Regions from separate parts of the Streptomyces sp. NPDC001604 genome, predicted to be linked through region 2. Evidence: riboswitches for the same ligand, from Rfam matches in the RefSeq annotation. Region 2 holds a riboswitch; each other region holds the start of a gene.
What was found. Region 2 has a riboswitch for S-adenosylmethionine ahead of ACFY1E_RS00215 (aminotransferase class V-fold PLP-dependent enzyme). Riboswitches for the same ligand answer to the same signal wherever they lie in the genome.
Positions count from the first base shown of each region.

Region 1: another riboswitch for S-adenosylmethionine. It lies ahead of ACFY1E_RS46040 (amino acid ABC transporter permease); the one in region 2 lies ahead of ACFY1E_RS00215 (aminotransferase class V-fold PLP-dependent enzyme).
Region 3: another riboswitch for S-adenosylmethionine. It lies ahead of thrC (threonine synthase); the one in region 2 lies ahead of ACFY1E_RS00215 (aminotransferase class V-fold PLP-dependent enzyme).

Region 1 covers NZ_JBIAUY010000031.1:20,548-30,650, reverse strand. Annotated here, with positions in the region: gene ACFY1E_RS46075 (LLM class flavin-dependent oxidoreductase) at 1-139, opposite strand, end outside; gene ACFY1E_RS46070 (NtaA/DmoA family FMN-dependent monooxygenase) at 136-1,509, opposite strand; gene ACFY1E_RS46065 (LLM class flavin-dependent oxidoreductase) at 1,530-2,744, opposite strand; gene ACFY1E_RS46060 (putative leader peptide) at 2,860-2,970, opposite strand; gene ACFY1E_RS46055 (GNAT family N-acetyltransferase) at 3,030-3,764, opposite strand; gene ACFY1E_RS46050 (ABC transporter substrate-binding protein) at 3,841-4,863, opposite strand; gene ACFY1E_RS46045 (amino acid ABC transporter ATP-binding protein) at 4,942-5,739, opposite strand; gene ACFY1E_RS46040 (amino acid ABC transporter permease) at 5,736-6,716, opposite strand; SAM riboswitch class IV at 7,067-7,176, opposite strand; gene ACFY1E_RS46035 (glutathione S-transferase C-terminal domain-containing protein) at 7,243-8,139, opposite strand; gene ACFY1E_RS46030 (putative leader peptide) at 8,197-8,307, opposite strand; gene ACFY1E_RS46025 (oxidoreductase) at 8,436-9,992, opposite strand; gene ACFY1E_RS46020 (TauD/TfdA dioxygenase family protein) at 10,049-10,103, opposite strand, start outside.
Region 2 covers NZ_JBIAUY010000001.1:35,173-45,275, forward strand. Annotated here, with positions in the region: gene ACFY1E_RS00175 (glycosyltransferase 87 family protein) at 1-148, shown strand, start outside; gene ACFY1E_RS00180 (hypothetical protein) at 170-1,360, opposite strand; gene ACFY1E_RS00185 (NlpC/P60 family protein) at 1,393-2,409, opposite strand; gene ACFY1E_RS00190 (NlpC/P60 family protein) at 2,835-3,869, opposite strand; gene ACFY1E_RS00195 (NYN domain-containing protein) at 4,106-5,449, opposite strand; gene ACFY1E_RS00200 (hypothetical protein) at 5,483-5,722, opposite strand; gene ACFY1E_RS00205 (rhomboid family intramembrane serine protease) at 5,888-6,622, shown strand; gene ACFY1E_RS00210 (Lrp/AsnC family transcriptional regulator) at 6,619-6,900, shown strand; gene ACFY1E_RS00215 (aminotransferase class V-fold PLP-dependent enzyme) at 7,015-8,376, opposite strand; SAM riboswitch class IV at 8,542-8,658, opposite strand; gene trpD (anthranilate phosphoribosyltransferase) at 8,730-9,794, opposite strand; gene ACFY1E_RS00225 (cytochrome bc complex cytochrome b subunit) at 9,926-10,103, opposite strand, start outside.
Region 3 covers NZ_JBIAUY010000028.1:10,244-20,346, reverse strand. Annotated here, with positions in the region: gene ACFY1E_RS44645 (carboxylesterase/lipase family protein) at 1-1,107, opposite strand, end outside; gene ACFY1E_RS44640 (metallophosphoesterase family protein) at 1,110-2,006, opposite strand; gene ACFY1E_RS44635 (NADH:flavin oxidoreductase) at 2,129-3,274, opposite strand; gene groL (chaperonin GroEL) at 3,415-5,037, opposite strand; gene ACFY1E_RS44625 (cold-shock protein) at 5,466-5,672, opposite strand; gene ACFY1E_RS44620 (MoaD/ThiS family protein) at 6,124-6,399, opposite strand; gene thrC (threonine synthase) at 6,471-7,760, opposite strand; SAM riboswitch class I at 7,779-7,935, opposite strand; gene ACFY1E_RS44610 (glucosyl-3-phosphoglycerate synthase) at 8,108-9,052, shown strand; gene ACFY1E_RS44605 (trehalose-6-phosphate synthase) at 9,148-10,103, shown strand, end outside.

The sequences.
Region 1 (10,103 bases), on a different contig from region 2:
CACCGAAGCCGTCGAAGCCCAGCTCCTCGGCGAGCAGGGCGTTGTCGAGCACCTCACGGAACCGGTCGTGGGTGGACTTCTGCACCCCGGTGACCGGGTCCGGGCGGTGCACGATCAGGGTGATCGCGAGGAACTTCACGAGGCCACCCGCTCGTCCGACGCCTCGTCCGGGTGTGCGAGGCCCAGGTGGTGGCGGAGGGTCGGGCCCTCGTACTCCGTGCGGAACACGCCCTGTTCCTGGAGCAGCGGGACGACCTTGTCGGCGAAGACGTCGAGGCCGCTGGGGGTGATGTGCGGGACGAGGATGAAGCCGTCGCTGGCGTCGGCCTGGACGAAGTCGTTGATGGTCCTGGCGACGGTGGCCGGGGAGCCGATGAAGTTCTGGCGGTTGCCGGTCTCGATGACGAGGTCACGGATGGACCAGTTGTTGGCGGCGGCCAGCTCGCGCCACTCGCGGGCGGTGGCCAGCGGGTCGCGGTACATGCGCACCTGGGCGCGGCCCTTGGAGATGTGGTTGTCGCTGATGTCCGGGTCGATGTCGGGCAGCGGGCCCTCCGGGTCGTAGGAGGACAGGTCCCGGTTCCAGACGAACTCCAGGTGCTTGATGGCTGTGGCCCCGCTGACCTGCTGGCGGCGCACCTCCTTGGCCAGTTCCTCGGCTTCCGCGTCGGTGTCGCCGAGGATGAAGCTCGCGGCGGGCAGGATGAGCAACTGGTCCGCGCGGCGGCCGTACTTGGCGAGGCGGTTCTTGACGTCCTGGTAGAAGCTCTGGCCCGCCTCCAGGGTGGCGTAGCGGCTGAAGATGGCGTCGGCGGAGGAGGCGGCGAACTCGCGGCCCTCGTCGGAGTCGCCGGCCTGGAAGATGACCGGGCGGCCCTGCGGGGAGCGCGGCACGTTGAACTGGCCGTGGATGTCGAAGTGCTGGCCGGAGTGGACGAAGGAGCCGGCCTTGGCGTCGCTCAGGAAGACGCCCGTGGCCTGGTCGGCGATGATCTCGTCGCCGTGCCACGAGTCGAAGAGTTCGTGCGCGGTGGTCAGGAACTCCTTGGCGCGGGAGTAGCGCTCCTCCTGCGGGAGGAAGCCACCGCGGCGGAAGTTCTCGCCGGTGAAGGCGTCCCAGGAGGTGACGACGTTCCAGGCGGAGCGGCCGCCGGAGAGGTGGTCGAGGCTGGCGAACTGGCGGGCCACCTCGTAGGGCTCGTTGAAGGTGGAGTTGATGGTGCCGGTCAGGCCGAGGTGTTCGGTGACGGCGGCGAGCGCGGCCAGGACGGTGAAGGTGTCGGGCCGGCCGACGACGTCCAGGTCGTAGATCTTCCCGCCCTGTTCGCGGAGCCTGAGCCCCTCGGCGAGAAAGAGGAAGTCGAACTTGGCGCGTTCGGCGGTCTGCGCGAAGTGGACGAAGGAGCTGAACTCGATGTGGCTGCCGGCCTTCGGGTCGCTCCACACCGTGGTGTTGTTGACGCCCGGGAAGTGTGCGGCCAGATGGATCTGCTTCAGCGGCTTGCTCATGTCGGTGCGGTCCTTCCGGCTCAGGCGGTGGCGGCGGCGTAGCGGTTGGCGGGGCGCGCGAGGCCCAGCAGGCCGCGCAGCGTGTCGGCCTCGTAGGCGGTACGGAAGGCGCCACGGCGCTGGAGTTCGGGGACCAGGCCCCGGCTGACGGCGGGCAGGTCGTGTCCGGTGACGGCGGGCCGCAGCCGGAACCCGGTCAGTCCCGCCTCGGCGAACTCCTGCAGCAGGTCGGCGAGTTGGGCGGGCGTACCGGCGAAGATGCGTGCGTCGCTGGTGTAGGGCTCTGCCGCGAGGCCGTCGAGACGGGCACGGCGGTCCTCCGCGGCGGCCTGGTCGTCGTCGAGGAAGATCACCAGGTCGCCGAAGACGTGCAGGAGTTCACCGGCGCGCCCGGCGGCCTCCTGCTCGGCGCGGATCTCGGCGACGATCGCGCGGGCCTGGTCGGTGTCGTGCGGGGTGACGTAGCCGACGTCGGTCTGGCGGGCGATCAGCCGGTACGGGACGGTCTGGTGTCCGAGGGAGGTGACGAGCGGCTGGCCCTGCGGCGGGCGCGGGGTGATGGAGGGGCCCTTGACGCTGAAGTACCTGCCCTCGAAGTCGATGTAGTGCAGCTTGTCGCGGTCGATGAAGCGGCCGGTGGCGACGTCCCGGATCTCCGCGTCGTCCTCCCAGCTGTCCCAGAGCCGGCGCACGACCTCGACGTAGTCGGCGGCCTCGTCGAAGAGCTCGGTGAGCCGTTCCTGTCCGGCCGGGCTCTGGAGTTCCGCCAGGTCGATCGGCGGGAAGGTGCGGCGGCCGAAGTGGTCGGCCTCGTGCGGGCGGGCGGTGATCTGCACCCGCAGGCCTGCGCGGCCGGTGCTGACGTAGTCGAGGGTGGCGATCGCCTTGGAGATGTGGAACGGCTCGGTGTGGGTGGCGATCACGGTCGGCACCAGGCCTATGTGCCGCGTGAGAGGTGCGATGCGGGATGCGATCAGTACGGCGTCGAGGCGGCCGCGCACCTCGTCGGTACGGCCGTCCAGCTCGCCGTACCGGGAGGACTGCAGGCCCAGGCCGTCCTCGAAGGTGACGAAGTCGAGCAGTCCGCGCTCGGCCTCGGCGACCTGGTCGGCCCAGTAGCCGGCGGTGAACAGGTCCCGGGGGCGAGCCACTTGCTCGCGCCAGGAGGCCGGGTGCCAGCCGGTGCCCTCGAGGGCCACGGCAAGGTGCAGACGGGAAGCGGGAGTTGGGGACACGAGGTGCCTTCCTGGAGGTCCGTACGAGATCGCCGGCCCCGCGGGATCGGGGCACACGGCGGCAGGGCGACCGAGGGGAGATGGGAGTCCCCCCGAGCCGACGGCTGGGGGACGGTCAGGAGCAACAGAGGGCGCTGGCCACGCGCTGGAGGTCGATATGGGGCCGGGAGTGCAGGCGGACGCGGTGGCGCGGGTTGTCGGCACGGGCGCGGAGTACACGTGTCACGTCCCACACCTCCGCCCGAACACGCGAACAGTCAGCCTCCGACAAGGACAACGCCACGGCTATGCCGTTTCTTCCAGAACGGCGGCTCCGGTCGGCCGTACCAGCGAGAAGACCGTGCGACGGCGCAGGGTGAAGCCGATCGACTCGTAGAGCCGGACGGCGTCGGCGTTGCCGGCTCGGGCGTGCAGGAAGGGGCGTTCGCCGCGCTCCTTGATGCCGGCTGCGACCGCGCGGACCAGGCGGGTGGCCAGGCCCCGGCCGCGGTGGGCGGGGTCGGTGCACACGGCGCTGATCTCGGTCCAGCCGGGCGGGTGGAGGCGCTCGCCGGCCAGGGCGATCAACCGGCCGCGGTGGCGGATGCCGAGGTAGGTGCCCATCTCGACGGTGCGGGGCAGATAGGGCCCCGGTTGGGTGCGGGCGACCAGGTCGAGGATCTCGGGCACGTCGTCGGCGCCGAGCCGTTCGGCTTCGGGGTCGGGCTCGGCGCGCAGACCGGTGTCCACGAGCTGGACACCCTGTCCGGTGCGCAGGATCTCCCATCCGGGCGGCGCCTCGGTCACTCCGCGCACCGAGGCGGTGCCGTCGGGGCCGACGAGGGTGGCCAGGTCGGCCCAGGCCTGTGGGTCGTCGGTGTCGGCGAGGGCATGGAAGGGGGCCACGTCCTGCCGGTAGCGGGCGGCGCGGCCGACGCGTTCGGCGAAGTGGGCGTGCGGGCCGGTCAGGGCCGCCCAGGCGGGGTTGTCCAGGAGGTGCGAGGAGGGGGCTTCGATGCTTTCGATGCTGGTGGCGGACATCGTGGGGTGGTCTCCGAGGGCCTGGGAGCGGGGACCCCGCCGCTGGGCGGCGACGGGATCCCCTGTCGGTGGCGGGTCAGGAGTTGTCGAGCGGCAGGCCGGGCGGGTTGACCTCGGACTTGGCGACGGCCTCGTTGGATAGGTTCCAGGCGGCCAGCCACTTGGCGTACTGGCCGTTCTTGATCAGGTAGTTGATGGCGTCGGCGAGCGGCTTGGCGAGGCCGCTGTCCTTCTTGGCGGTGGCGGCGATCAGGCCCTGCAACGAGGCGCCGGCGCCGGAGTAGGTGCCCGCGTTGCGCGTCGGATTGGGCGTGCCCGCGGACTGGGTGATGTGGTAGGCGATGCCGGGGTTGGGCCCGAAGAAGGAGTCGATCTTGCCGCTGTTGAGGGCCAGGTAGGTGCCGTTGCGGTCCGGGTAGTACTTGACGGTGAGCTTCTTGCCCTCGCTCTCCAGCTTCTTCTTCCACTCCAGGAGGATCTTCTCCTGGTTGGTGCCGGCGCCGACGGAGACGGTCTTTCCGGCGAGGTTCTCGTAGTTGCCGTCGAAGTTCCACTTGCCGGCCTTGAGCACCTCGAAGCCGAGGTTGTCCTTGCGGTAGGAGGCGAACTCGTACTTCTTCTTGCGCTCCTCGGTGTCGGTGACGTTCGAGAAGGCCACGTTCACCTTGCCGCTGTCGATGCCGACGAAGAGGTTCTCCCAGGTGAAGTTCTTCAGCTCGGGCTTCAGGCCGAGGACCGCGGCGACCAGGCGGCCGAAGTCGGGCTCGGCGCCGGTGAGGGTCTTCTGGTCGCTGCCGACGTAGGCCAACGGCGCGAAACCGGCGGGCAGGGCGCCGATGCCGATCTCCAGCTTGCCGCTGCTCTTGACGGACTTGGGCAGCTCCGCGCTGATCGACTTCACCTCGGAGACCTTGAGGCCGGTCTGCTTGGCGGCGCCGTTGGAGAGCTGTCCGACGGTCACGGTCCCGTCGGCCGCAGCGGTCGTGGTGGCCGCGTCGCTGTTCCCACCGCAGGCGGCGAGCCCGGTGGCGAGGGTGGCGACCGCGGTCGCCGCGGTGATGCCGCGTATCAGGCTGCGTCGGGTGAAGTGGACAGACATGGCCGTTCCTTGTCGCTGAGAGGGTGAGGAGGTGGTGGCGTGGGGGGAAGTCGTGGGGCGCGGCAGGTGCCTCAGGGGTCAGAGGACCTTGCTGAGGAAGTCCCTGGTGCGCTCGTGCTGCGGCTTGTCGAGGACCTCGGAGGGCGGGCCCTGTTCGACGATCCTTCCGCCGTCGATGAAGACGACCCGGTCGGCGATCTCGCGGGCGAAGCCGATCTCGTGGGTGACGATGACGAGCGTGGTGCCGCTGGTCGCCAGGTCCTTGATGACGGCGAGGACCTCGCCGACCAGTTCGGGATCGAGGGCGGAGGTGGGCTCGTCGAAGAGGATGACGCCGGGGCGCAGGGCGAGGGCGCGGGCGATGGCGACGCGCTGCTGCTGGCCGCCGGAGAGCTGGCGCGGGTAGGCGCCGGTCTTGTCGGCGAGACCGACCCGGCCGAGCAACTCGCGGGCCAGTTCCTGTGCTTCGGACTTGGTGAGCCTGCCGGTGGCGACCGGGGCGGCGGCCACGTTGTCCAGGACCGTCAGATGCGGGAAGAGGTTGAAGTTCTGGAAGACGAAGCCGATGCGGCCGCGCTGGGTGAGGATGGCCCGCTCACTCAGTTCCTTCAGCCGCTCGCCCTCCCGCTTCACTCCGACCAGTTCGCCGTTGATGCTGACGTGGCCGATCTCCGGCTTCTCCAGGTGGTTGATGACCCGCAGCAGGGTGGACTTGCCGGAGCCGGACGGGCCGAGGATCACGGTCACCTCGCCCGGCCGCACCGTCAGGTCGATGCCGTTGAGGACGCGGTGGGCGCCGTACCACTTGTGCACGTCGTGCACCTCGACGGTGGCGGCCTCGACGCCGGCCAGCGGCTCGAGGGTCTTCGCGCTCATACGGCGACCTCCCTGCGGATACGGGCTCGCAGGTCGGTGAGACCGGTGCGGAGCTTCTGCAACGGTGTCGGCGGCAGGCTGCGGGTGGCACCCCGGGCGTAGTACCGCTCGACGTAGAACTGGATGACGGAGACGACGCTGGTCAGGATCAGGTACCAGACGGTGGCGACCAGCAGCAGCGGCACGATGTCGCCGGGGTAGGTGGCGCCCATGGACTGCGCGGTGCCGAACAGGTCGAGCAGGGAGACGTAGAAGACCAGCGAGGTGCTCTTGATCAGGCCGATGAGCTGGTTGACGTAGTTCGGGGTGATGGAGCGCAGCGCCTGCGGGAAGACGATCTTCGTGAACTGGTAGCTCTTCGGCAGGCCCAGGGCCGCCGCCGCCTCGTGCTGGCCCTGGTCGACGGAGAGGATGCCGCCGCGGACGACCTCGGCCGCGTAGGCCGCCTCGTTGAGGCTGAGGCCGATGACGGCGACGACCATGTCGGTGGCCAGTTTGGACTCGTCGAAGGAGAGGAAGGCCGGTCCGAAGGGGACGCCGACGCTCAATGTCTTGTACAGGGCGCTGAAGTTGTAGAGGAAGAGCAGCACCACGATGAGCGGGATGGAGCGCAGCGCCCAGATGTAGGTCCAGCTGACGGCCCGCAGCACCGGGCTCTTCGAGAGCCGGGCCAGGGCGAGAACGATACCGCCGGCCAGGCCCAACACCGCGCTGTAGGCGGCGACTTCGAGGGTGATGACCAGGCCGTCGAGGATGTTCGGCCGCAGGAACCAGTAGCCGAAGCGGTCCCACTGGTAGAACGGGTTGGTCGTCAGGCCGTGCACGAACTGGGCCGCGAGGACCAGGACGACGGCGGTGGCGATCCAGCGTCCCGGCCTGCGCAGCGGCAGGACGCGCTGTGCGGCGAGGGGATTTGACGGTTCGTCGGCGGGCGGCGCATCGGCGAGGGCGACGGCGGCGCCAGGGGGTTCACTCATGGTGGGCTCCGGCGGAGTCGGACACCCCACAGGCCGCGGCAGCCGTGCGCTGCAGCGACTTGCTCAGCGCACGGGTGGACGGGGGCACCGGGGGCGGGGAGGACAACGGCACACCGCGCGGGCGGTGTTCGTCAGGGAGTGCGGGGGCTGTGGGGAGGTGTCAGCCCCGACAGCGGGCACGGCCCGGTGCGGTACACAGTGCGCTGTTCACACGGAGCAGATCGACGGCACGGTCGGCGGCGAACAGGTTCAGCAGGTTCGCGTACGGCTGTACGCAGCCCTGAGGGCGGCGTGCGGCCGTCCTGGGAGCTGCGTACATGGCGTCACCGTCACTGTTCCGGCCCCTGAGGGCCTCGCGCTTACCGAAACGTCATCCGGTCCGGTCGTCACCTGGGGCACCCCACCGCGGAGCGAGGGTTGCCGGTCAGCCAGCCAGGGCTTGTCGCTGACACTCATGACCGTTCTGGTTGGTAGTTAAAACAATTGCCCGACGGAATGTCAACGCCGGTCCACTGTGTGGAACGGCTCAATCCCTGTTGACCTGCGGGTCTGTCCCGTTTCCTTCGGATGCATGGGCCGCCCAGTCCAGGATCTGGACAGCGGCTCCGGCGGCCTCCAGACCCTGGCAACGGGCGTGGTGGCGCCGGGCGATGCCGTCCAGGTCGAGATGGGCACCGAAGGCCGGATGGGCGGCCAGCCGGCGGGCGTAGGCCCACAGGGTGGGATGGGCGGCGATCCGCTGGACGGCACCTGCGTCCAGATGATTGCGGTGCACGGTGTCGAGTTGGACCAGCGCGACCCACAACTCGACGTCCGCGGCGGTGATTTCGTCGCGGATCATGTACGTCCGCCCGACCAGCCACCGCTCCAGTGCACCGAGCGTTTCGAGCAGCGTCTCGAGCGCCGCCGCGCGCTCCGACTCCTCACCGCCGGCCGATCCGGCGCACTGCGCGGCGTCCTCGATGCCCTGCGCGCACATCCGCTCGACGGCCTCGATCTCCGACTCCGCGCCGCACGGGTAGGGCGAGGGGCGATCGCTGCCGAAGCGGCGGGCGAGGTCGCGCATGATGTCCGGGGCGTGCGTGCTGACGATCCGTCCGGACCAGTCGTCGCTGAGCACGGGCGCGACGGCCGGGCCGGTGTAGTGGTGCGCGCTCGCCTCGTACAGCGGGCGCAGGGCGCGGTGGCCGCCTTCCGGGGTGTCGGGGACGGCGGGCAGGAAGGTCGCCGGACAGACGGTGTCCAGACCGAGCAGGCTGTGGGTGACGGCGATGCGCAGGCCGTCGGGACACGCGGTCGACAGATGGAGGCGGTAGCGGCCCGGTACGGCGTAGTGGCCGCTGCGGGCGTCGCTGCCGATCCGGCCGCGGAAGGCGGGCGCGGGCCGGGCGGAGGTGTGGGCGGCCAGAGGTGTGATGGACATGGAACTCCCCGGGAGAGGGCGCGGACGTACGCGCGGCGGATGCGACGTCGGGCGGACTCAGCCCTGGGGGCTGATCGCACTGCAGACACGCTGCAGATCGATGTGACGGCGGGAGGTGAGGAGAGGCGGACGGATCACTCGGACAGTGACCGGCTCAAGGCGCCCCATGCGTTTCCCTACCTATTCACTAGGATTCTCCTCTGGAGTGTCGGTCCCGCTCGGAGCCACGTCAAGAGGGCCGTCCCGCAATGCGGACAGCGCAGTGGACACACTCCTGGCCCTGACGGCGTCGCCGTCTAGTTCTTCTGCAGGGAGCGGGTCACGCCCGCGATGACGGCCGTCGTCAGCACCCAGCCGAAGGCGATCAGCAGATAGGCCAGCCACTGGAGGGTGCCGCTCGTCCAGTACCAGGTGGTGCGCTGGCCCAGACCGCCGATCGGGATCAACAGGTCGAGGGTGTAGACGAGGGGCTGGAACCGTGGCCCCTCGCCCGCCTGCACCCGTGTGGGGCTGTGAGCTCTGAACGTCATGGTCCCCAGCAGGGTCAGCACGAGCAGCCAGACACCCGCCAGCCAGGGCCGGTAGCCGTAGCCCACGGTCGCGTCCAGCAACTGGCCCCACGCACGGGCCGCCGGCCGCAGCGTGCGCCGCCGGTGCCGCTGCTTGGCCAGCAGCACCCGGCGGGCGTCGCCGTCATGGCCGGCCTTGCGGTACCAGCTCGCCAACTGCTCGTACGGCTGGGGGCTGTAGCCGGGGCTGCACCGTACCCACCGCAGGCGGTGCGCCACGGAGTCCGGCCACCCCACCGCCTCCCGCCGATCGCCCGCCACGGTCACCTTGATGGAGCCGTAGACGAAGCCGTCCAGCTCCACCGTCCGCGGCCAGCTGTGCTCGTTGTCGTGGAGATACGACACCTGCGCGCCCCGCAGGTCCACCGCCTGGGACGGCGGGCGGGCCAGGTTGAGGTCGAAGTCGACGGCCTGCATGAGCGCACACAGCAGGGCCGGGCCGTCACCCTCGGGAGGCCCGTTCAGGACGGCTCCCTGGAAGGTCACGTTGTCCGAGACCCGGGTACCGCGCAGACGCACGGTGCCGTTCGCGGTGAAGCCCCGGGAGAACTCGAGCGTCGAAGCCACGGCGTTGTCCAGGGCGAGGGCCACCCCGCGCGGACCGGGGCGCTCCAGCTGCGCGCCCTGCATGAACAGCCCGCCCGGCAACTGTGCGCCCAGCAGCCGCACTTCACCGTGCGCGACGAAGCCGCCCCCGCAGAAGAGGCCTCCGTCCGTGACCAGGCCACCAGCGGACAGGGCCCACCCCTCGGGGGCGAGCAGTCGGGCCTTGTTGAGGTTCACTCCGCCGGTCACGTGCGCGTGGGTTTGGGAGAGGGCGCTGAGCTCCCGGTGGAAGGCGGAGACCGGACCGGCCTCCACGGTCGACCCCAGCAGGTCGAGACGTCCCTCGATGCGGGCCGACCCGGCTTCGAGGCCGGGTATCCGGCTGCGGGTGATCGCGACGGTGCGGGTCTCGGCCCCGAAGAGGCTGACGTCCTGCTCGAACCAGCAGTCCTCGATCCAGAGAGGGTGATCGATCCGCGCACCGGCCAGGTTGACCCGGCCGGTTATCCGCGCGCCCGCAAGCGCCAGGGCTCCCACCGCGCCGGGCTGCACCGAGTGCACACCGAGCAGCAGCGCGACGATCACTTCGGCCCGGACGGTACGCCCGGCCCCCCACTGCCCACCGTCGGCCACCCGGTCGTCCTCGCCCACACCGGACCGCAGATCCACGCGGCGCCCTTCGGGAAACGCATCCCACAACTCACGTTCCGGAGAGGTCAGTTCGTCGTATGACAGCACACCGACAGAGTAGTGAGCCGACTGCTTGACGCCGCCGAACGGGGCCGGGTCGGGCGTCATGCGGGCACGTTGATGCCCTCCTCGGCGACCTTGCCGTCCGTGGAGGCGCCG
Region 2 (10,103 bases):
CGCCCTGCTCGTCGTCCGCAACGGCCTGCTGGTCGTCGCCGCCGTGCTCGGGGCCGTGGAACTGTGGCAGTCGACGGTCTCCCGCGAGCCCGTGCCGCCCCTGCCCACGCAGGCCACCCGCACCAGGGAGAACTCGAACTCCTCCTGAGGGGCCTTTGTCCGGCCCGGGTCAGCCGAGTTGCGCCCGGAGGTAGTCCCGCCACTGCCGGGAGAACTTCTCCGATGTCGTCCCCAGCACCTTCTGCAGCGCACCCTCCACCGAGCCCGCCCGCTGCCGGTGGTCGCCGACCGCGCGGTAGAACTGCCGGAGCCGCTCAAGGCTCCACTGCTGCGCGATCAGCCGGCAGGCCATCCAGCCGCCCTCGTAGGCCTGCGCCAGCTTCGTGGCGTCGCCGCTGAAGCCGAAGTCCTTGTCGGTGGGCAGCCGGTCCGGCACCCGCCCCTCGCTCACCGCGCGCGCCAGCTCGGGCGCGGCCTCGGCCGGGGTGCGGCCGGTGCCGAGGTAGCCGATCCAGTCGGCGTACCCCTCGGACAGCCACAGCGGGGTGGCGGCGTTGGTGTGGGCACGGGTGGCGACATGGGTGGTCTCGTGGGTGAGCACGACCTGCTTGCCCAGCGGGCCGAGCAGGGCGTACGCGTCCGGGTTGACGATGATGCGGTCCGCGGGCGCGGTCGGCGGGCCGCCCACCTCGCCGGTGGTGACCGCCGCGATCCCGCGGTACTGGGAGGCGGGCGAGCCGAGCAGCCCCGCCATGCCCTCCACCGACCCCGGCACGAGCACCACCACGTGCCCCGCCCAGTCGCTGCCCCAGGCCGCGGACACGGCGGGCACCGCCCGGTCCGCGAGATCCGCGTAGGAGTGCAGCGCCTCGCTGGACTGCCCGGTGCCGAGAACGATGCTGTGGCCGCCGCGTACGACGGTCACGGCGCCCTGGTCCCACAGCTGCTGGGAGGACTTCCTGGCGGGCCTGTCCGCGTCCACGTACCACTGCCCGTCGCTCTCCCGGGAGAGGGTCAGGGTGCGGCCGACGATGACGGGCGCGTTGTCGTATCCCTCGATGCGGTAGCGCAGTTCGGCGTCGGCGGTGGCTTCGTCGCCGGTGCGGTGCAGGGCGGTCACGCGGTACGACCAGGACGCCAGCGGCACCCCGCGCAGGTTCTCGAACCAGCCCGGCGCACCCGTCTTCAGGAAGGCCGCCCGGTCGCGGTCGAGGACGGCGGTGGACCGCCGGTCGAGGAGCCGCTGCAGATCGGCCCCGGCGCTGCCGCCGGCGGGCTGCCCGCCGCACGCCACCAAAGAGACGAGCAGCAGCACGAGCGCCACCACGGAGAACCTCGACGCCCGCCCACGACCAGCCACTTTCCGATCGTAAGGCCGACAGGGCCGGTTGGTCAGACCCTGGTGACCGAGGACACCGGCAGCATGTCCACCGGGTCGTAGCGCACGGGCGCGCCCGGGTAGGGCGCGTGGATCACCTGGCCGTTGCCCATGTACATCCCGACATGGCTGGCGTCGGAACGGTAGATGACCAGGTCGCCGGGGCGCGCCTCGGAGAGCGGGATCTGCCGGCCGGCGTACGCCTGCTCCTGCGAGGTGCGCGGCAGCTGGACCCCGGCCTGCGCGTACGACCACTGCATCAACCCCGAACAGTCGAAGCCGTAGGGGCCGGTGGCGCCCCACACATACGGCGTGCCGAGCGCGGAGCGGGCGGCGGCCATCGCGGCGGCCGCCCGCGCCGAGGCCGGCATGGCGCTGCCGAGGTCGGGGAAGAGCTCGCCGCGGTCGCCCCGGGAGGCCCGGCCGTAGGCGGCACGCTCCCCGTACGGCAGGGAGTTGAGCAGCCGACGGGCCTCGGCGAGTTTCTTCTCCACGATCCTCTTGTGGGCGGCCACGGCCTTGCGGCTCTTCTCCAGCTCGGCGAGCTTGCCGACCGCTTCGGCGCGCTCCTGGGCGACGTCGCGCATCGAGGTCTGGAGGTCTCTGAGCTCGCCCGCCTGATGGGCGTTGATCCGGTCCAGGACGGAGGCCTTGTCGAGGTAGTCGGACGGGTTGTCGGAGAAGAGCAGCGCGAGGGTCGGGTCGATGCCGCCGGAGCGGTACTGGGCGACGGCCAGCGAACCGAGCGACTCCCGCACGGAGTTGATGCGCTCCTGCTGCCGGGCGATCAGGTCCTGGGCCTCGTGCACCTGCTTCTGCAGCCTGCCTGCGGTTTCGTCGGCCTTGTCGTAGGCCTCGGTCGCCTTCTCGGCCTCCGCGTAGAGGCGGTCCACCTCGGCCCGGGTGTGGTCGTACGGAGCGGCGTCGGCCGGGACGGCACCGAGGGCGGAGGCCGCGGCGGACAGCACACACAAGGCGGTGCCGGCGCCCCGGTTGAACCCGGACGGTGCAGGGCGGCGGTGGGACCTCACGAGTAGCGACGCTCCTTCCATTGCCGGACGCCACCGGCCTCCCCCGGGCTCCGGGGGACACGCGGCAGACATGGACGCCCTCTCCGACCCGGGGGGCGGGAGATTCTGGTCCGCACCGCTTCGCGATGCCACCACGGGTTCCTGTTTCACAGGCCTGAGCCGGCCCGGGTGGGCTGGTCCTACGCGGCCTGAGCAGGCGTGACTTTCCGCCCGTCCGGCGGTAGGTCCGACGACTTCCGTCGAGGGACGCGGCGATGCTAGCCACGCGAGTGCGCGGCGGCCAGCGACGTCTGCGGGCGCACAACGCGACGCCCCGCCTCTGACGCAGGTCATGGGCGGGGCGTGGGGTCAGTGCGGGTTCAGGTAATTCGCCCGTTCGGGCGGACCGGTGTCCTGATCTTGGAACGGATCCTCAGGGGCGCGTGTCAGATCCGGACGCCGAACTGGAACGGCATGTTGTTGATCGACTCGTAGCGCACGGTCGTGCCGGTGCGCGGGGCGTGCAGAACCATGCCGTTGCCCGCGTAGAGGGCGACGTGGTGCAGGTCGCCGTAGAAGAGCACGAGGTCGCCGACCTGGAGCTGGCCCTCGGAGTAGATCCGTGTGCCGGCGTTGGCCTGCGCCTGCGAGGTGCGCGGTATCGAGACGCCGGCCTGGGCGTAGGCCCAGGAGGTCAGGCCCGAGCAGTCGTAGGAGGCGGTGCCGGTGGCGCCGTAGACGTACGGCTTGCCGATCTGGGTCTTGGCTGCGTCGAAGGCCGCCTGGGCCCGGGCGGAGGCGGCGGTCGAGTTGCCGAGGTCCACCCGCTCGCTGGCCGAGCGGCTGGCGCGGGCGTCGGCGGCGGCGAGCGAGGCCCGCTCGGCGGCCGTCAGGGAGTTGAGCAGCTTCTGCGCCTCGGCGAGCTTGCCCTGGATGTCCTTCTTCTTGTTGCCCAGCTCGGTGCGGGTGGCGGCGAGGTCCTTGAGCTTGTCGGAGGCCTCGGCGCGCTCCTGGGCGAGTTCGCGCTGCTTCTCCTGGATCTTCTTCAGCGCCTCGACCTGCTGGGCGCTGAGCTGGTCGGCGGTGGACGCCTTGTCCAGATAGTCGTTCGGGTTCGACGACAGGAAGAGCTGGAGGGACGAGTCGATGGTGCCGGTGCGGTACTGCGCGGCCGCCGCCAGACCGATGGAGTCACGCAGCTGGTTGAGCTCCTCCTGGCCGCGGGCGACGTTGTCCTGGATGGTGGAGATCTCCTTCTGGAGCTTCTCCTGCTTCTCCTTGGCGCCGTTGAACTTCTCGGTGGCCTGCTCGGCCTCCTCGTACAGCTTGTCGACCTTGGCCTTGACCTCGTCCTTGGAGGGCTTCTCGCTCGGCGCGGCATTCGCGGCCTGGGCGCTGATGGCAACAGCGGCAGCAGCTGCGGTGGTGAGCACGGTCACACGAGCCCGGCTCGGCTGCTTCGGTCGACGATGGGACGCCACGGAAGAGGGCTCCTTCTTGTGAGTGATCACCCGCTCGGAGGTTCGAGGCCAGACCTTAGTGACCTTCTTGTGATCACTTCAAATCCTCGCGTGAAAAATCTTAGTGACGCAATGCATTCTTTGCACATAACCCACGTGCGGTGACGCGAGGTTGACGCTACGTTGCGTGACGATTGCGCCAATTCGGGCATTAAACCTAGAAGTTCGACCTTCGGGACAGCGGCCCGGGAAGCGGCTCAGGAGAGCCGCTTCAGGAGCATCGCCGAGGCGATGGGCCGCGCCCCCGCGCGGGCCACCCCGTCGGCCACCTCGCGGTCCGTGGAAGCCACGATGACAGGCCTCCCGGGCGGCTCCGCACGCACCAGCTGGCGGATCAACTCGTCCGCGGTGACGCCCGGTTTGGAGAACAGCACCCGCACTCCGCGCGGCGGCGCCAGCAGCACCGGAGCGGCCAGCTCGGCTCCGTCGAAGACACAGGTGACCTCGGCGCCGGTCTGTGCAGCGAGTTGCGAAAGCTGCCCGAGGAGCCGCAACCGCTGCTTCTCCAGAGGCATTTGGGGATAACCCGTTTTGGTGACGTTGTAACCGTCGACGACCAGGTGCGCCTGCGGCAGCTCCAGCAGCTGGTCCAGGATCGCCGGGTCATTTTCGGACAAAGCGCGCGCGGCGATGTCTTTCGGGGTCATTCGCCCCGGTTCGACGGCATCGACGGTCTCCGCCGGCCGTACGGACACCGGTGGGAGCGCCAGCTCGCGGCGCAGCCCCTGGGCCGCGTCCAGGACGGTGTCCAGAAGCAGGCGCACGCGCATGTCCTCGACACTGCGCCCCTCGCGCGCTGCTCTGCGCGTGGCCTCGAGGGCGGCCTCCGCCTCCCCGAGCCGCGACTTCAGCCGCCGGGACTCGCTCTCCGCGGCGGACACCTGCGCCTGCCCCTCGGCGCGTACGGTCTCGATCTCGCCCTGGATCTTGCGCAGGGCGGCCTCGCCCCGCTTGACGTCGCTGAGGGCCGCTCGCAGCTTGCGGTGCAGCGAGTCGGCCTCCTTCTTGGCGGCGTCCAGCTCGGCACGGAGCCGCTCGGTGTCGGCCCGGGTCTGCTCCCGGGCCCGGTCGAGCTCCGCCCGCAGCCGCTCCAGCTCGGCCCGGCTCTCCTCGTCGGCGCGCTCGGCATCGGCCCGCTGGGCCTCCTCGCCGGCCGCGGTCACGAGCTTCACCCAGCCGGCGGGCCGCAGAACATAGGCCGCGGCCGCCACGTCGAGCGGATCCGCGGCCGGGGGCGGCGAGCCGGAGTCGAGAGCGCCGGTGAGTTCCGGCTGGGCCTCTCTCAGCTTCTCCCCGATGCGCTGCCGGAACAGCGGATCGGTCTCCAGCGCGGCCGCCATCGCGTTGCCGGCGAACTTGGCCCGCCGGTTCGGTGCGAAACGGGCGTACTGCCTGAGCTGTGCGGGCAGTTCGGCGACGGTCAGCCCGCCGAAGCCGTCCGAGACGATCTGGACGACCTTGCGGCGCACTCCGTCGGGCAGCGGACGGTCAAGCACCTCGGCGGTGCCGTCGTCCGGCCCCCCGCCTGTGGTCTCCACCATCCGTCACACCCCATTACCTGTGGGGCCGCTCCCTCAGGAGTCGGCGCCCGGCCTGTCCACGAGTTCCACCTGATCCACCGCGTTGCACCAGCGACAGCGCACCGACTCGATGGTCTCACTGACCACCTCGCGCTCCTCGACCTTGGGCTCTCCGGCCAGATCGAGGTGGACGTACTCGACCACCTTCGACGAGCGGGTCACGTCGAAACGCGTGAGGTTGCCGCAGAGGGTGCAGCGCCACCGCGTCGTGGCGGTCGGGAGGGGAACCGTCATCGTGCCTGTGCTCTTTCCTTCTAGGCCTTCTATTGTCAGTGACGCCCGAGCTTCCCCGGGCGTGTGGCTCGTAACCCTACGGCCTGGTGCGGACTCGCCGCCCGTCCGTCCACGGCGGCGAGGCGGTCTGTGCGACTGCGTCCCGTTACGTCATGCTCTGTATTCATGATCGGCAAGTGGAGCACGACCGTCGGCAGAGCGATCCGGCGCCCCTCGGCGCCCATGACGCACACGCTGATCGCCCTGTGCTGTCTGCTCTTCGTCACCGGCCCCGCAGCCGGCCTCAATCCGGTCCACGGTTCCGGCGACGCGCTGCTCGCCGCCCAGCGCGCCTACTTCCACCACTGGGGCGTCGTCCCGGCCGAGCTGTTCCAGGGCTCCCCGAGGGCCGCCCTGACCCCCGCCACGGCCCTGTTCGTCCACGGCAGCTGGGTGCACCTGCTCGGCAACATGCTCTTCCTCTACGTCTTCGGGGCGATGACCGAGGAACGGATGGGCCGCGTCCAGTTCACGCTCTTCTACGTCGGCTGCGGCTACCTCGCCCTACTGGGGTACGCGGCGGCCAATGCCACCTCCCAGCAGTCCCTGGTGGGCGCGTCCGGGGCGATCTCGGCGGTCCTGGGCGCGTTTCTCTACCTGTTCCCCGGGGCGCGGGTGACCAGTCTCCTGCCGTTCCTCTTCTTCCTGCCCATGCGTTTCCCCGCCTGGGTCGTGCTGCCCTTCTGGGCGGCCCTGCAGTGGCTGGCGGCCGGGCGCGCGGCGACGGGACCGGGGGTGGCCTATCTGGCTCACCTGGTGGGCTTCGGCCTGGGCTTCGTCTACGCCTGGGTGCGATTCGGCCGTACGACTAGAGTGAGGTCCGCCCCAGCTCCGGCCCCCGAGGGAGAGAACCAGCCGTGATCACCGCGATCGTCCTCATCAAGACCAGCGTGGACCGGATCCCAGAGATCGCGGAGCGGATCGCTTCGCTGGAGAGCGTGAGTGAAGTCTTTTCCGTGACCGGAACGTATGACCTGATCGCGATGGTTCGGGTGAAGCAGCATGAGGATCTTGCCGATGTGATTCCCGGGAGCATCAGCAAGATCCCTGGTGTGGAGGCGACGGATACGCATGTTGCGTTTCGGACGTACTCGCAGCATGACCTGGAGGCTGCGTTTGCCATCGGGTTGGATTCTTGATCGACGCCTAGGCGTCTGCGGGGCGCGGTTCGTGTGCGACTGCGGGCCGTGTGTGGCTGGTCGCGCAGTTCCCCGCGCCCCTAAAAGGGGCGCTGCCCCTGGCGGCGGTCGAGATCAAACCGCCGGGACGCAGCGGCCGTCCTCCGTGCGGTACGTCCACTTCGCGCCGTCCGTCACCAGTTCCTTGACGGCGGTGACGAAGCGCTCGACGTGCTCGTCCGGGGTGCCGGCGCCGAAGCTGACGCGGATGGCGTTGAGGGACTTCTCGCCGGGGGCGGCCTCGGGGGCGCCGCACTCGCCCTGGGTCTGCGGGTCGCTGCCCAGGAGGGTGCGGACCAGCGGGTGGGCGCAGAAGAGGCCGTCGCGGACGCCGATGCCGTACTCGGCGGAGAGCGCGGCGGCGAAGTGCGAGCTGTTCCAGCCCTCGACGACGAAGGAGATCACGCCGACGCGAGGGGCGTCGTCACCGAAGAGGGACAGCACCTTCACCTGCGGCACCTCCGCCAGGCCCGCCCGCACCTTCTCGATCAGGTGCTGCTCGCGGGCGACCAGGGTGTCGAAGCCGGCCTCGGTGAGCGCCTTGCAGGCCGACGCGATGGAGTAGGCGCCGATCACGTTCGGCGAGCCGGCCTCGTGGCGGGCGGCGCTGTCGTGCCACTCCACGTCCACGCCGCCGTCCTCGCGCCGGGTGACCTTGCGGCTGGCGCCGCCGCCCGCGAGATAGGGGTCGGCGGCCTGCAGCCAGTCGGCGCGGCCGGCCAGTACGCCGGAGCCGAAGGGCGCGTACAGCTTGTGGCCGGAGAAGGCGACCCAGTCGACGTCGAGCTCCTGCACGGAGACCGGGTGGTGCGGGGCGAGCTGGGCGGCGTCCAGGACGATACGGGCGCCGTGCGCATGGGCCGCGGCCGCGAGCTCACGCACCGGCCACAGCTCGCCGGTGACGTTCGAGGCGCCGGTGACGCAGACCAGGGCCGGGCCGAAGGGGTCCCGGTCGGCGAGGGCCTTCTCCAGCGTCTCGACGGCCTGCTGCGGGGTGCGCGGGGCGTTGAGGCAGGTGACCCGGGCGTCCTTCCAGGGCAGCAGGGCGGCGTGGTGCTCGGTCTCGAAGACGAAGACCTGGCAGTCGGCCGGCAGGGCCTGCGCCAGCAGGTTGAGGGAGTCCGTGGTCGAGCGGGTGAAGATCAGCTGGTCGTCGGGCCGGCAGTCGAGGAACTCGGCGACCGTCCTGCGGGCGTTCTCGAACAGCTCGGTGGAGAGCTGCGAGAGGTAGCCGGCGCCGCGGTGGACGCTGCCGTAGTAGGGCGCGTACGCCGCGACGTCGTCCCACACCCGCTGGAGGGCCGGCGCGCTGGCCGCGTAGTCGAGCGCCGCATAGGTGACTTCGCCGCCCGTGACGAGCGGGACGGTGACATCCCGACCCAGAACGGGCAGCGGGGCACAAACCGAGGTGGCGGCGGCAGCGGTGGAGACGGACATGGCGGAACTCCCGTGTAAGCAGGTGGAATTCGCCCCGCGAGCGGTAGCGCTCAAGCAGGGGCGTGAAGGTGAAAAGGGGGATGCGGAGGCGGGGCTCTGCGGCCCTATCGCATTCGCTTGCTCACGGAAGGCTCCTCGACGACCAGGACCCCTGGTTGCTCGAGGGGTCCGCGCTTGCCGTAGACCTCGCTGCCTACGGCCTGGTCTTCACCCGGGGCACCCCGCCACGGACGGAGGGTTGCCGGACAGTCGGCCGGGGCCTCATGACTGTCACTCATGACCTGGGCAGGAACGTACGTGAAGTGATCGCGGTCCCGCAACTCGTGTCCGCATTGCGGGACCGCGCTCCCCTGCTATGCGTTGCTGGCCGCCACCCAGCGCTCCAGCGCCCGCTTGGCCGCGCCGGAGTCGATCGACTGGGCCGCCTTGTCCATGCCGGCCCGCAGCTGCTCGGCCAGCGTCCCGGGACCCGGGTCGAGGGCGACGAGGGCGGCCGCCGAGTTCAGCAGGACGGCGTCCCGTACGGGCCCCTTCTCGCCGTCGAGGAGCCTGCGGGCGACCTCCGCGTTGTACGACGGGTCGCCGCCGCGCAGGGCCTCCACCGGGACCAGCTCGATGCCGACGTCACGGGGGTCGAAGGTCTCCTCGGTGACCTTGCCGTCGCGGACGACCCAGACACGTGAGGTGGCCGTCGTGGTCAGCTCGTCGAAGCCGTCGTCGCCGCGGAAGACGAGGGAGGAGTTGCCGCGCTCGGCGAGGACCCCGGCGATGAGCGGCGCCAGGCGCGGGTCGGCGACACCGACCGCCTGTGCCCTCACCTTCGCCGGGTTGGTCAGCGGACCGAGGGCGTTGAAGGTCGTCCGGATGCCCAACTGGCCTCGGGCAGCGGCCACATGACGCAGCGCCGGGTGGAACTTGATGGCGAAGCAGAAGGTGATGCCGGCTTCCTCCGCGACCTCCGCCACCCGCTTCGGGGTCAGCTCCAGATTGACGCCCAGCTTCTCCAGCACGTCCGAGGCGCCGGACGCCGAGGAGGCGGCCCGGTTGCCGTGCTTGACGACCTTGGCGCCCGTGCCCGCGATGACGATCGCCGACATGGTGGAGATGTTCACCGTCTTCGCGCCGTCACCGCCCGTTCCGACGATGTCGACGGTCCGCCCCGGCACCTCGATCACGTTCGCGTGCTCGTACATCGTCCGGACGAGCCCGGTGATCTCCTCGACGGTCTCGCCCTTGGCACGCAGCGCCACCGCGAACCCGGCGATCTGGGCGTCGGTCGCCTCACCGCGCATGATCAGGTCCATCGCCCAAGCGGTGTCGTCGGCGCTGAGGTCGTGGCCGTCCAGCAGGCCGTTCAGCAGCAGGGGCCAGGAACGGCCCGCCGCGGTGTCGCCTCCAGCGGGGGTCACAGCGCTCATGAGGCCGCTCCTGGTCGTCGTAGAAGAAGAAAACGAGTGTGAGGCCACCCTATCCAGCTCAGGGCATGGAAAAGGGCCCCCGTCCGAAGACCGGACGGGGGCCCCTGCCGTGGCGTGGCGAGCCGCAGCGATCAGTGGTGGCCGTGGCCGCTCGTGATCTCCCTGTACTCCTCGACGGTGGGCTTCGGAATCTGGGACTCCTCGCCGTAGTACGCCTCGCTGAGCTTGGCGCGCAGTCGCTCGGAGCCCTTGACCTTGCGCTCGACGCCGTTCTCGTCGACCGTCGGGCCGATCTGGGCCGGCTTGTAC
Region 3 (10,103 bases), on a different contig from region 2:
GTCCGTCTGCACGCGCTCGAACAGCTCACCCGGCGTGGCCTCCGGGAAGGCCGCGCGGTACGCCCGCTCCCCGTCCGGGCCCGGCCCGAACGTCCGCAGCGCCCAGCCCGCCTGCTCCTCCCCGATCTTGCCCAGCATCCCTCCGAGGGCGAGGAACAGCCGGAACTCGTCCCGGTTGTGCCCGACGAGCAGGTCGACGTCCTTCCCCGCACCCGCCCTCAGCGCCTGCCAGGGCGTGCACGGCAGCACCTCGCCGTCGACCACCGGCGAGAAGGGGGTCGCCGTCGGGGCCACCTGCCCCCACCGGTCCGCGTACGACATCATCCGCGCGCTCAACGCCTCGCCCACCGAGGTCAGTTGCCGGGGATCGACGGTGGCGAGATCGGCCGCCGTCGGCCGCAGGCCCGTCTCCTCCGCGATGGCGGAAGCGATGTCACGGGCCAGCTCGCCGGAGAAGTAGGTCCCCGGCACACTCTGCGCGACGGCCCGCCGGAACAGCCCCCGCGCGCTCGGCATCGCCAGCAACGAGGCCACCGACCCGGCCCCCGCGGACTCACCGAAGACGGTCACCTGCCCGGGATCCCCGCCGAACCCTTCAATGTTGTCCCGCACCCACTCCAGCGCAGCCACCTGGTCGAGCAGCCCCCGATTGGCAGGCGCCCCCTCGATGAGCGCGAAGCCCTCGATCCCCACCCGGTAGTTGAGCGTCACGACGACCACGTCACCGTCACGGGCGATGCGCTGGGCGTCGTAACCGGGACTGCCGGAGTGCCCGAGCTTGTAGGCGCCGCCGTAGATCCACACCATCACCGGCCGAAGACCGCCCGGATCCGCCTCCGGGGTCCAGACATTGACGGTCAGCCAGTCGTCGCCCTCGGGAACGTTCAGCACGGCCCTGCGCCCCTGGAAGCCGGACTCCTGCGGAGGCGGCGGCCCGAACTCGTACGCCTCCCGGGTCCCCTCCCAGGCCCGCACCGGCCGGGGCGCCCCGAACCGCTCCTTCCCGACGGGCGGTTCGGCGAACGGAATGCCGCGGAACACCGTCAGCCCGTCCTCACGGCGCCCACGCACCGCTCCGCCGACGGTACGCACGACAGTGGTCGTCATCATCAACTCCTGGTTGGGAACTTGCCGAGCCGTTCGATCAATGCGCGCGTCTGCTGCTCGTCGATCTCGTACACGGTCTCGTGGGCCCGCGGATCACGCGCGTGGAAGGTGTGGAACATCGGGCCCGATGCACCGTCGCCCAGCTCCACCAACGAGGCCGACGCCCCGCGCACCGCGCGTTCGGTGCCGGGAGGTGTCGTCAGGTCGATGCGGTTGACCACGCCCGGTGTGACCCACACCGGGATCGCCGCGAGCAGCCCGAAGAGCTGGAGGTGGAAGTGCCCGGTGAGCACGACCCGGACGTCGGTGCCACGAATCGCCTCCGCCAGGGCCGAAGGATTGCGCAGCCCGAAGACGCGCTGGGTCTCGATGTCCAAGGCGATCGGCGGGTGATGCAGCGCGAGGACGGTCCCATGGGGCGCGGGCGTGGCCAAGACATCCCGTAGCCAGGCAAGTTGCTCCGCACCGACCCACCCGTGCACCTTGCCCGGCACGAGCGAGTCCAGGGTGACGAAACGCCACCCGTCCACCGCACTGACCGCCGCCCGCTCCCCCGCCGCGGACTCGAGAACGGTCTCGGCCCGCTCGGTCCCGTCCGCAGCCAGATGCCCGCTGCCCAGCACCTTCCCGAAGGCCCGGCGCTCGTCGTGGTTGCCCGTCGTGCAGAACACGGGCGCGTTCAGCGGCAGCGCGAACCCGGTCACCAGCTCTCGTACGATCGTGTACGCCTCCACTGCCCCGTCGTCGGCGAGGTCACCGGTGACGACGATCGCGTCCACGCCCCGCTGGTGGCGCAGTTCGGCGAGCATGAGACGGAGGGAGTCGGTGGCGTTGACGCCGTGCCTGTTGGGGGCGTCGGCACGCTCGATGTGAGTGTCGGAGAGGTGCAGGATCCTCATGCCCCCGAACGCTAGCCGTAGTTGACCTCGGCAACCAGAACGTCGACGAGGCCGAAGGCCGATGGGGGTCCGGGGGCGCAGCCCCCAGGGCCGCGCACCCCCACCGACCCGCACTGCTCAGTTCAGCTCAGCGTCTTCAGCGCACCGGCCGAGTACGGCTCAAGCTCGTCGCTCCGCCCGGCCAGCACCTTCGCCGCCCACTCGGGATCCTGCAGCAACGCCCGCCCGACAGCGACGAAGTCGTACTCCTCCCGCTCCAGCCGGTCCAGAAGGTCGTCGATCCCCCGGACGGGCGACCCCTCCCCGGCGAACCCGCGGATGAAGTCCCCGTCGAGCCCGACCGACCCGACGGTGATGGTCGGCCGCCCCGTCAGCTTCTTCGTCCAGCCCGCGAGGTTGAGGTCGGAGCCCTCGAACTCCGGCAGCCAGTACCGCCGCGTGGAGGCGTGGAACGCATCCACACCGGCCGCGGCCAACGGCGCGAGGATCGCCTCCAGCTCCTCCGGCGTCTCGGCAAGACGGGCGTCGTACGCCTCCTGCTTCCACTGCGAGTACCGGAACAGAATCGGGAACTCCGGCGACACGGCCTCCCGTACGGCCGCCACGATCTCCGCCGCGAACTTCGTACGGGCCACGGGGTCGCCGCCGTACGCGTCCGTACGACGGTTGGTGCCGGCCCACAGGAACTGGTCGAGGAGGTAGCCGTGCGCGCCATGCAGTTCTATGCCGTCGAAGCCGATGCGCTCGGCGGCGACCGCGGACTCGACGAACGCACCGATGACGGCGTCGATGTCGGCCTGCGTCATGGGCGTCGCGTCCTCGACGCCGGTGACGCGCAGACCGGAGGGGCCGTGCGAGGGGGCGTCCGGGTAGGGAGCGTCGCCCTGGTTGCGGACCGTGCCGATGTGCCACAGCTGCGGAACGATCGTGCCGCCCGCCGCATGCACCGCCTCGGCGACCTTCTGCCAGCCGGCGAGCTGCTCCTCGCCGTGGAACCGGGGGACGCGGTCGCTGTTGCCGGCCGACTCGTGGCCGACGTAGGTGCCCTCGGTGACGATCAGCCCGACGCCGGCGGCGGCCCGGCGGGCGTAGTACGACACCACGTCCTCACCGGGGATGCCGCCCGGGGAGAACATGCGCGTCATGGGTGCCATGACGATGCGGTTGGGGACGGTCAGGCCGTTGATCGCGGTGGGCCGGGAGAGGACCTCGGCGGCGCGGGAGGGGGCGGTGGTCACGTGGGTGGGCTCCTCGTGCGATGGCTGCATTGACCCAGACTGGTATGTGCACACGCATTGTTGCACCCGCTGAAGCAATTCTCCTATGACCTCTGACACGCCCGAGGGCGGCACCCCCTGTTTCCAGGGAGTGCCGCCCTCGGTGGGAACCCGGATCAGCCGGAGGCCGATCAGAAGTCCATGTCACCGCCCGGCATACCGCCACCGGCGGGCGCGGCGGCCTTCTCCGGCTTGTCGGCGATGACGGCCTCGGTGGTGAGGAAGAGCGCGGCGATGGAGGCGGCGTTCTGCAGGGCAGAGCGCGTGACCTTCGCCGGGTCGATGATGCCTTCCTTGACCAGGTCGACGTACTCGCCGGTCGCGGCGTTCAGGCCGTGGCCCGGGGTCAGGTTGCGCACCTTCTCCACCACGACACCGCCCTCGAGGCCGGCGTTGACGGCGATCTGCTTCAGCGGGGCCTCGAGCGCGAGCTTCACGGCCTGGGCGCCGGTCGCCTCGTCACCCTCCAGGTCCAGCTTCTCGAAGACGGTGGACGCCTGGATGAGCGCGACGCCACCACCGGCGACGATGCCCTCCTCGACGGCGGCCTTCGCGTTGCGGACGGCGTCCTCGATGCGGTGCTTGCGCTCCTTGAGCTCCACCTCGGTGGCGGCACCGGCCTTGATGACCGCGACACCGCCGGCGAGCTTCGCCAGGCGCTCCTGCAGCTTCTCGCGGTCGTAGTCCGAGTCGCTGTTCTCGATCTCGGCGCGGATCTGGTTGACCCGGCCCTGCACCTGCTCCGTGGAGCCGGCGCCGTCGACGATGGTGGTCTCGTCCTTGGTGATGACCACCTTGCGGGCGCGGCCCAGCAGGTCGAGGGAGGTGTTCTCGAGCTTGAGACCGACCTCCTCGGAGATGACCTCGCCGCCCGTGAGGATGGCGATGTCGTTCAGCATCGCCTTGCGGCGGTCACCGAAGCCGGGGGCCTTGACCGCGACGGACTTGAAGGTGCCGCGGATCTTGTTGACGACCAGGGTCGACAGGGCCTCGCCCTCGACGTCCTCGGCGATGATCAGCAGCGGCTTGCCCGACTGCATGACCTTCTCCAGGAGCGGGAGCAGGTCCTTGACGGAGCTGATCTTGGAGTTGGCGATCAGGATGTACGGGTCGTCGAGCGACGCCTCCATCCGCTCCATGTCGGTGGCGAAGTACGCCGAGATGTAGCCCTTGTCGAAGCGCATACCCTCGGTGAGCTCCAGCTCCAGACCGAAGGTCTGGGACTCCTCGACGGTGATGACGCCTTCCTTGCCGACCTTGTCCATGGCCTCGGCGATGAGCTCGCCGATCTGGGTGTCGGCGGCGGAGATGGAGGCCGTGGAAGCGATCTGCTCCTTGGTCTCGACATCCTTGGCCTGCTCGAGGAGGGCACCGGAGACGGCCTCGACGGCCTTCTCGATACCGCGCTTGAGGGCCATCGGGTTGGCGCCGGCGGCTACGTTGCGCAGGCCTTCCTTGACGAGCGCCTGGGCGAGGACGGTCGCGGTGGTCGTACCGTCACCGGCGACGTCGTCCGTCTTCTTGGCGACTTCCTTGACCAGCTCGGCGCCGATCTTCTCGTACGGGTCCTCGAGTTCGATCTCCTTGGCGATGGAGACACCATCGTTGGTGATCGTGGGGGCGCCCCACTTCTTCTCGAGGACGACGTTGCGGCCCTTGGGGCCGAGCGTCACCTTCACGGCGTCCGCGAGCTGGTTCATGCCGCGCTCGAGGCCGCGCCGCGCCTCCTCGTCGAACGCGATGATCTTGGCCATGTGAAGTGGTCCCTCCAGGACTGGGGGTGATTCCTTCGGACCGCGCCCGCGCCCGCGACGGACGGCTCGCCGACCCGTGGGTTCCTTGCCCCACCCGGCCTGCGGGCCTCACCGACCCGGTCCATCTTTGTCACTCTCACCTTCAGAGTGCTAACGCCAATGATTAGCACTCGACCCCACCGAGTGCAAGGTGCGCCCGCGGAGCGGGCTCGTTGAGGGGTGGTGGTCGGGCGACGGGTGGGCGCAAGGTGCGCCCGCGGAGCGGGCTCGTTGAGGGGTGGTGGTCGGGCGACGGGCGGGCGCAAGCGGCTCTCGGAGGCTGGGCCGCGCCCGCCCCGTCCCGGACATGCCGAAGGGCCCGCCCCGTGAGGTGCGGACCCTTCGATCAAGAACAGAAGAACGTCGCTGCGATTAACCCGGCGCGTGCTTCAGCCGGCCGCCAGACGGACCATGTCCGCCTGCGGCCCCTTCTGGCCCTGCGAGATCTCGAAATCGACCCGCTGACCCTCTTCCAGGGTGCGGTAGCCGTCCATCTGAATCGCACTGTAGTGGACGAAAACATCCGCACCACCGTCGACCGCGATGAAGCCGTACCCCTTCTCCGCGTTGAACCACTTGACGGTGCCCTGAGCCATGCCTAACTCCCCTATTACTGGCCCTTGCACAGATCCACACTTCGCGGATCCGGGTCAGACCTCACCCCCCACGGTTGGGGGCGTGCGCCGGAACGCGTCGACCGCGGCTGAATGTATCTGTCCAACTGCCGTCTGCAACAGGTCAATCGGACGAGAATTCCGGGCACGACCGGTCGGGACTTTAGGGAGAATTCACCCGGATTCAGGGCAAGTCGGGCCCCATAAATGGAGCATAAGACGCAAAAAACCTGCACACTTTGGCTACTTCTCGCTGCCCGAGAAGCGAGAACTCATATGCATGCGGCAAGCGGAGTCGAGCGGTTCCCCAACTGTACCGTGCTCAACCATGCAGAATTGCCCCCTCCGCTTCTCTCACGGAGGGGGCAATTCGATGAACACTTCGTAACCGACGTTACCTACGGTAATAATCGGTCGTTCGACCTGTTTCCGGTCAGCCTCCGGCGACGGCCGGAATGATCGAGACGCCCGCCCCGTCCGGAGTCGCCGTCTCCAGCCCCTGCTCGAACCGCACGTCGTCGTCGTTCACGTAGACGTTGACGAAGCGGCGCAGCTTGCCCTGGTCGTCGAGAACGCGAGCGGCGATCCCGGTGTGGTTCTTCTCGAGATCGGCGATGACCTCGCCGAGGGTGCCGCCTTCGGCGGTGACCTCGGCCTGCCCGCCGGTGTAGGTACGCAGGATGGTGGGGATACGAACGTTGACGCTCACGATGAACCTCCGGTCAGGGATTTAGGGGCGCGCGGGGCTGTGTCCGATTGCGGCTCCGCCGCGGGGCGCGACTACGCGAGTCCAGCCTCGCGGAACGACTCGAGGCTCGGCCGAATCGTCGCGGTGAGCCCGGTGTCGGCCACCGCATCCAGCGTCTTCAGACCATCACCGGTGTTGAGGACGACCGTCGTCAGGGTCGGGTCGAGCACGCCGTTCTCGATGAGCTTGCGCGTCACGCCCACGGTCACCCCACCGGCGGTCTCCGCGAAGATCCCCTCGGTCCGGGCGAGCAGCCGAATCGCGTCCACGATCTGCTCGTCGTTCACGTCCTCCACCGCCCCACCGGTACGGCGGGCGATGTCCAGCACATAGGGACCGTCCGCCGGGTTGCCGATGGCCAGCGACTTGGCGATCGTGTTCGGCTTCTGCGGCCTCACGACGTCGTGCCCCGCCTTGTACGCGACGGAGACAGGGCTGCACCCCTCGGCCTGCGCCCCGAAGATCTTGTACGGCCTGTCCTCGACGAGCCCGAGCTTGATCAGCTCCTGCAGCCCCTTGTCGATCTTCGTGAGCTGCGAGCCGGAGGCGATCGGCACGACCAGCTGGTCCGGCAGCCGCCAGCCGAGCTGCTCGCAGATCTCGTACGCCAGGGTCTTGGAGCCCTCGGCGTAGTACGGCCGCAGGTTGACGTTGACGAAGCCCCAGCCCTCGCCGGCCGGGTCGCCGATCAGCTCGGAGCAGAAGCGGTTCACGTCGTCGTAGTTGCCCTCGATGCCGACGAGCTCGCCGCCGTAGACCGCGGCCATGACGACCTTGCCCTGCTCCAGGTCGTGCGGGATGAACACGCAGGAACGGAAGCCGGCGCGGGCGGCCGCGGCACCCACCGCACCGGCCAGGTTGCCGGTGGACGAGCAGGACAGGGTGGTGAAGTCGAAGGCGCGCGCGGCCTCGATGGCCTGGGCGACGACCCGGTCCTTGAAGGAGTGCGTCGGGTTGCCGGAATCGTCCTTCACGAACAGCTTGCCGGCGTCGACGCCCAGTTCGCGGGCGAGGTTGTCGGCCTGGACGAGCTTGGTCCAACCGGGGTTGATGTTGGGCTTGTCCGCCACGTCCGCCGGGACGGGCAGCAGGGGCGCATAACGCCAGATGTTCGCGGGACCCGCCTCGATCTGCTTGCGGAGTTCCTCGGCGTCGTAGGCCGAGAAGTCGTACGCGATCTCGAGCGGGCCGAAACACTCCTCGCAGGCGAAGACCGGGCCGAGAGGCACCTGGTGACCGCACTCGCGGCAGGAAAGCGCCGCGGCGGGACCGAGGTCGACGGTCGTGGAGTCGGTGGTGCTTGCAACAGTCTGCGCAGCCATGTGAGGCGAGGCCCTTTCTCCTCATCTTCCTCACGACGCATCTCGCCGTGAGACGGATTTGGCACCTTCCCTAGCCGGGAGCCTCGCGGAACGATCGGCATCGATCGGTACGAGACCGGCTGGAGGGTTGCCGGGGCTTCATCGGGCCGTATCCCTCTGCCCCTCTGGATGAGCGGTATTCGGTTGTTCAACTCGTTCAACGCTGGACGACCCCCGACATGCGATGGTCACCAGCGTTGTTCAAGACTGTAACCGAAGGCCAGGACAGTTGAGATAGTCGTCCGAACCGCGAGATGGATCACATGATGATCCGGCTTTCGCCGAGAGAACGCAGAGGAGCCGCCTACGTGCTGGAAGAAGTCGAGCGCTGGCTGAGCACCCGCTCCTGGTCCCTGACCGATCGCCCTCTCCACCAGATCCTGGCCGCCAAGCAGCGCACCGGGCAGTCGGTCAGCGTCGTGCTGCCCGCGCTCAACGAGGAGGAGACGGTTGGCGACATCGTCGCGATCATCCGTCACGACCTGATGCAGCAGGTCCCGCTCGTCGACGAGATCGTCGTCGTCGACTCCGGGTCCACCGACCGCACGTCCGAGGTCGCCGCGGCGGCCGGGGCCAGGGTCGTCCACCGTGACGACATCCTGCCCAGCATCCCGACCGTCCCCGGCAAGGGCGAGGTGCTGTGGCGCTCGCTCCTGGTCACGAGCGGGGACATCGTCTGCTTCATCGACGCCGACCTGAAGGAGTTCTCCTCCGACTTCGTCTCCGGGATCGTCGGCCCGCTGCTCACCGAGCCGGGGGTCGACCTGGTCAAGGGCATGTACGACCGTCCGCTGGCCGGCGCCCAGGGCCAGGGCGGCCGGGTCACCGAGCTGATGGCGCGTCCGCTGCTGAACATGCACTGGCCGCAGCTGGCGGGCTTCGTGCAGCCGCTCGGCGGCGAGTACGCGGCCCGCCGCAGCCTGCTGGAACAGCTGCCGTTCCCCGTCGGGTACGGCGTCGAGCTGGGCATGCTGGTGGACGCCCTGCACCTGGTGGGCCTCGACGCGCTCGCCCAGGTGGACGTCGGGGTGCGCAAGCACCGTCACCAGGACGGGCAGGCGCTGGGCCGGATGTCCGCCGCGATCTACCGCACGGCACAGCTGAGGCTGGCCCGCGGCCACCTCATCCGTCCCTCCCTCACCCAGTTCGAACGGGGCGAGGACGGCTTCGAGCCGCGCACCTACTCCGTGGACACGGAGGAGCGGCCGCCGATGGTGGAGATCGCGGAGTACGCGTCGCGCAAGGTCGCCTGAGGCGGCGCGTTACGCGGCCTGGGCGGTGTATACGGTCCACCCGCAGAGCCCAGACATACGTTTGAGCGTTTACGGGCCGGGCTAGGTTGAGGCGTATGGCTTCCACGAACGGCGCTGGTCATCAGGTGCTGGTCGCGTCCAACCGCGGCCCGGTCTCGTACGAAGTACAGGAGGACGGCTCGCTGGCCGCCAGGCGCGGCGGCGGCGGGCTGGTCTCCGGCCTCTCCGCGATCGGGCCCGACGCGGACGCCCTGTGGGTGTGCTCGGCACTGTCCGACGGCGACCGCGAGGCGGTACGGCGCGGGGTCGGCGAGGACGGGGTGAGGATGCTGGCCATCCCGGCCGACGTGCACGCCGACGCGTACAACGGCATCGCGAACTCGGTGCTGTGGTTCGTGCACCACATGCTGTACCAGACGCCCCTGGAGCCGGACTTCGACGCGGAGTTCCGGCGGCAGTGGGCGTCCTACGAGACCTACAACCGGGCCTTCGCCGAGGCGCTGGCCCAGGAGGCGGCCGAGGGCGCGGCGGTGCTGGTGCAGGACTACCACCTGTGCCTGGTGCCGGGGATGCTGCGGGAGCTGCGGCCGGACCTCAGGATCGGGCACTTCTCGCACACGCCGTGGGCGCCGGTGGACTACTTCCGGATGCTGCCGGACGACATCGCCGAGCAGCTTCTGCACGGCATGCTGGGCGCCGACCGGCTGGGCTTTCTGACCCGGCGCTGGGCGGACGCGTTCACGGCGTGCGCCACGGCGGTGGTGGGCGGCCTCGGGGGCACGGAGATCGGCGTGCACGGCCTGGGCGCCGACGCGGACTTCCTGCGCAAGCGCTCGCACGAGGCCGATGTGGCCGAGCGGATGGCCGCGCTGAAGGAGGAGATCGGCGCCGGGCGCAGGACCGTCGTGCGGGTCGACCGCACCGAGCTGTCGAAGAACATCGTGCGCGGGCTGCTGGCGTACCGGCAGCTGCTGGAGGACCACCCCGAGTGGCGTGAGCGGGTCGTGCACGTGGCGTTCGCCTATCCCTCCCGGCAGGACCTCGCCGTGTA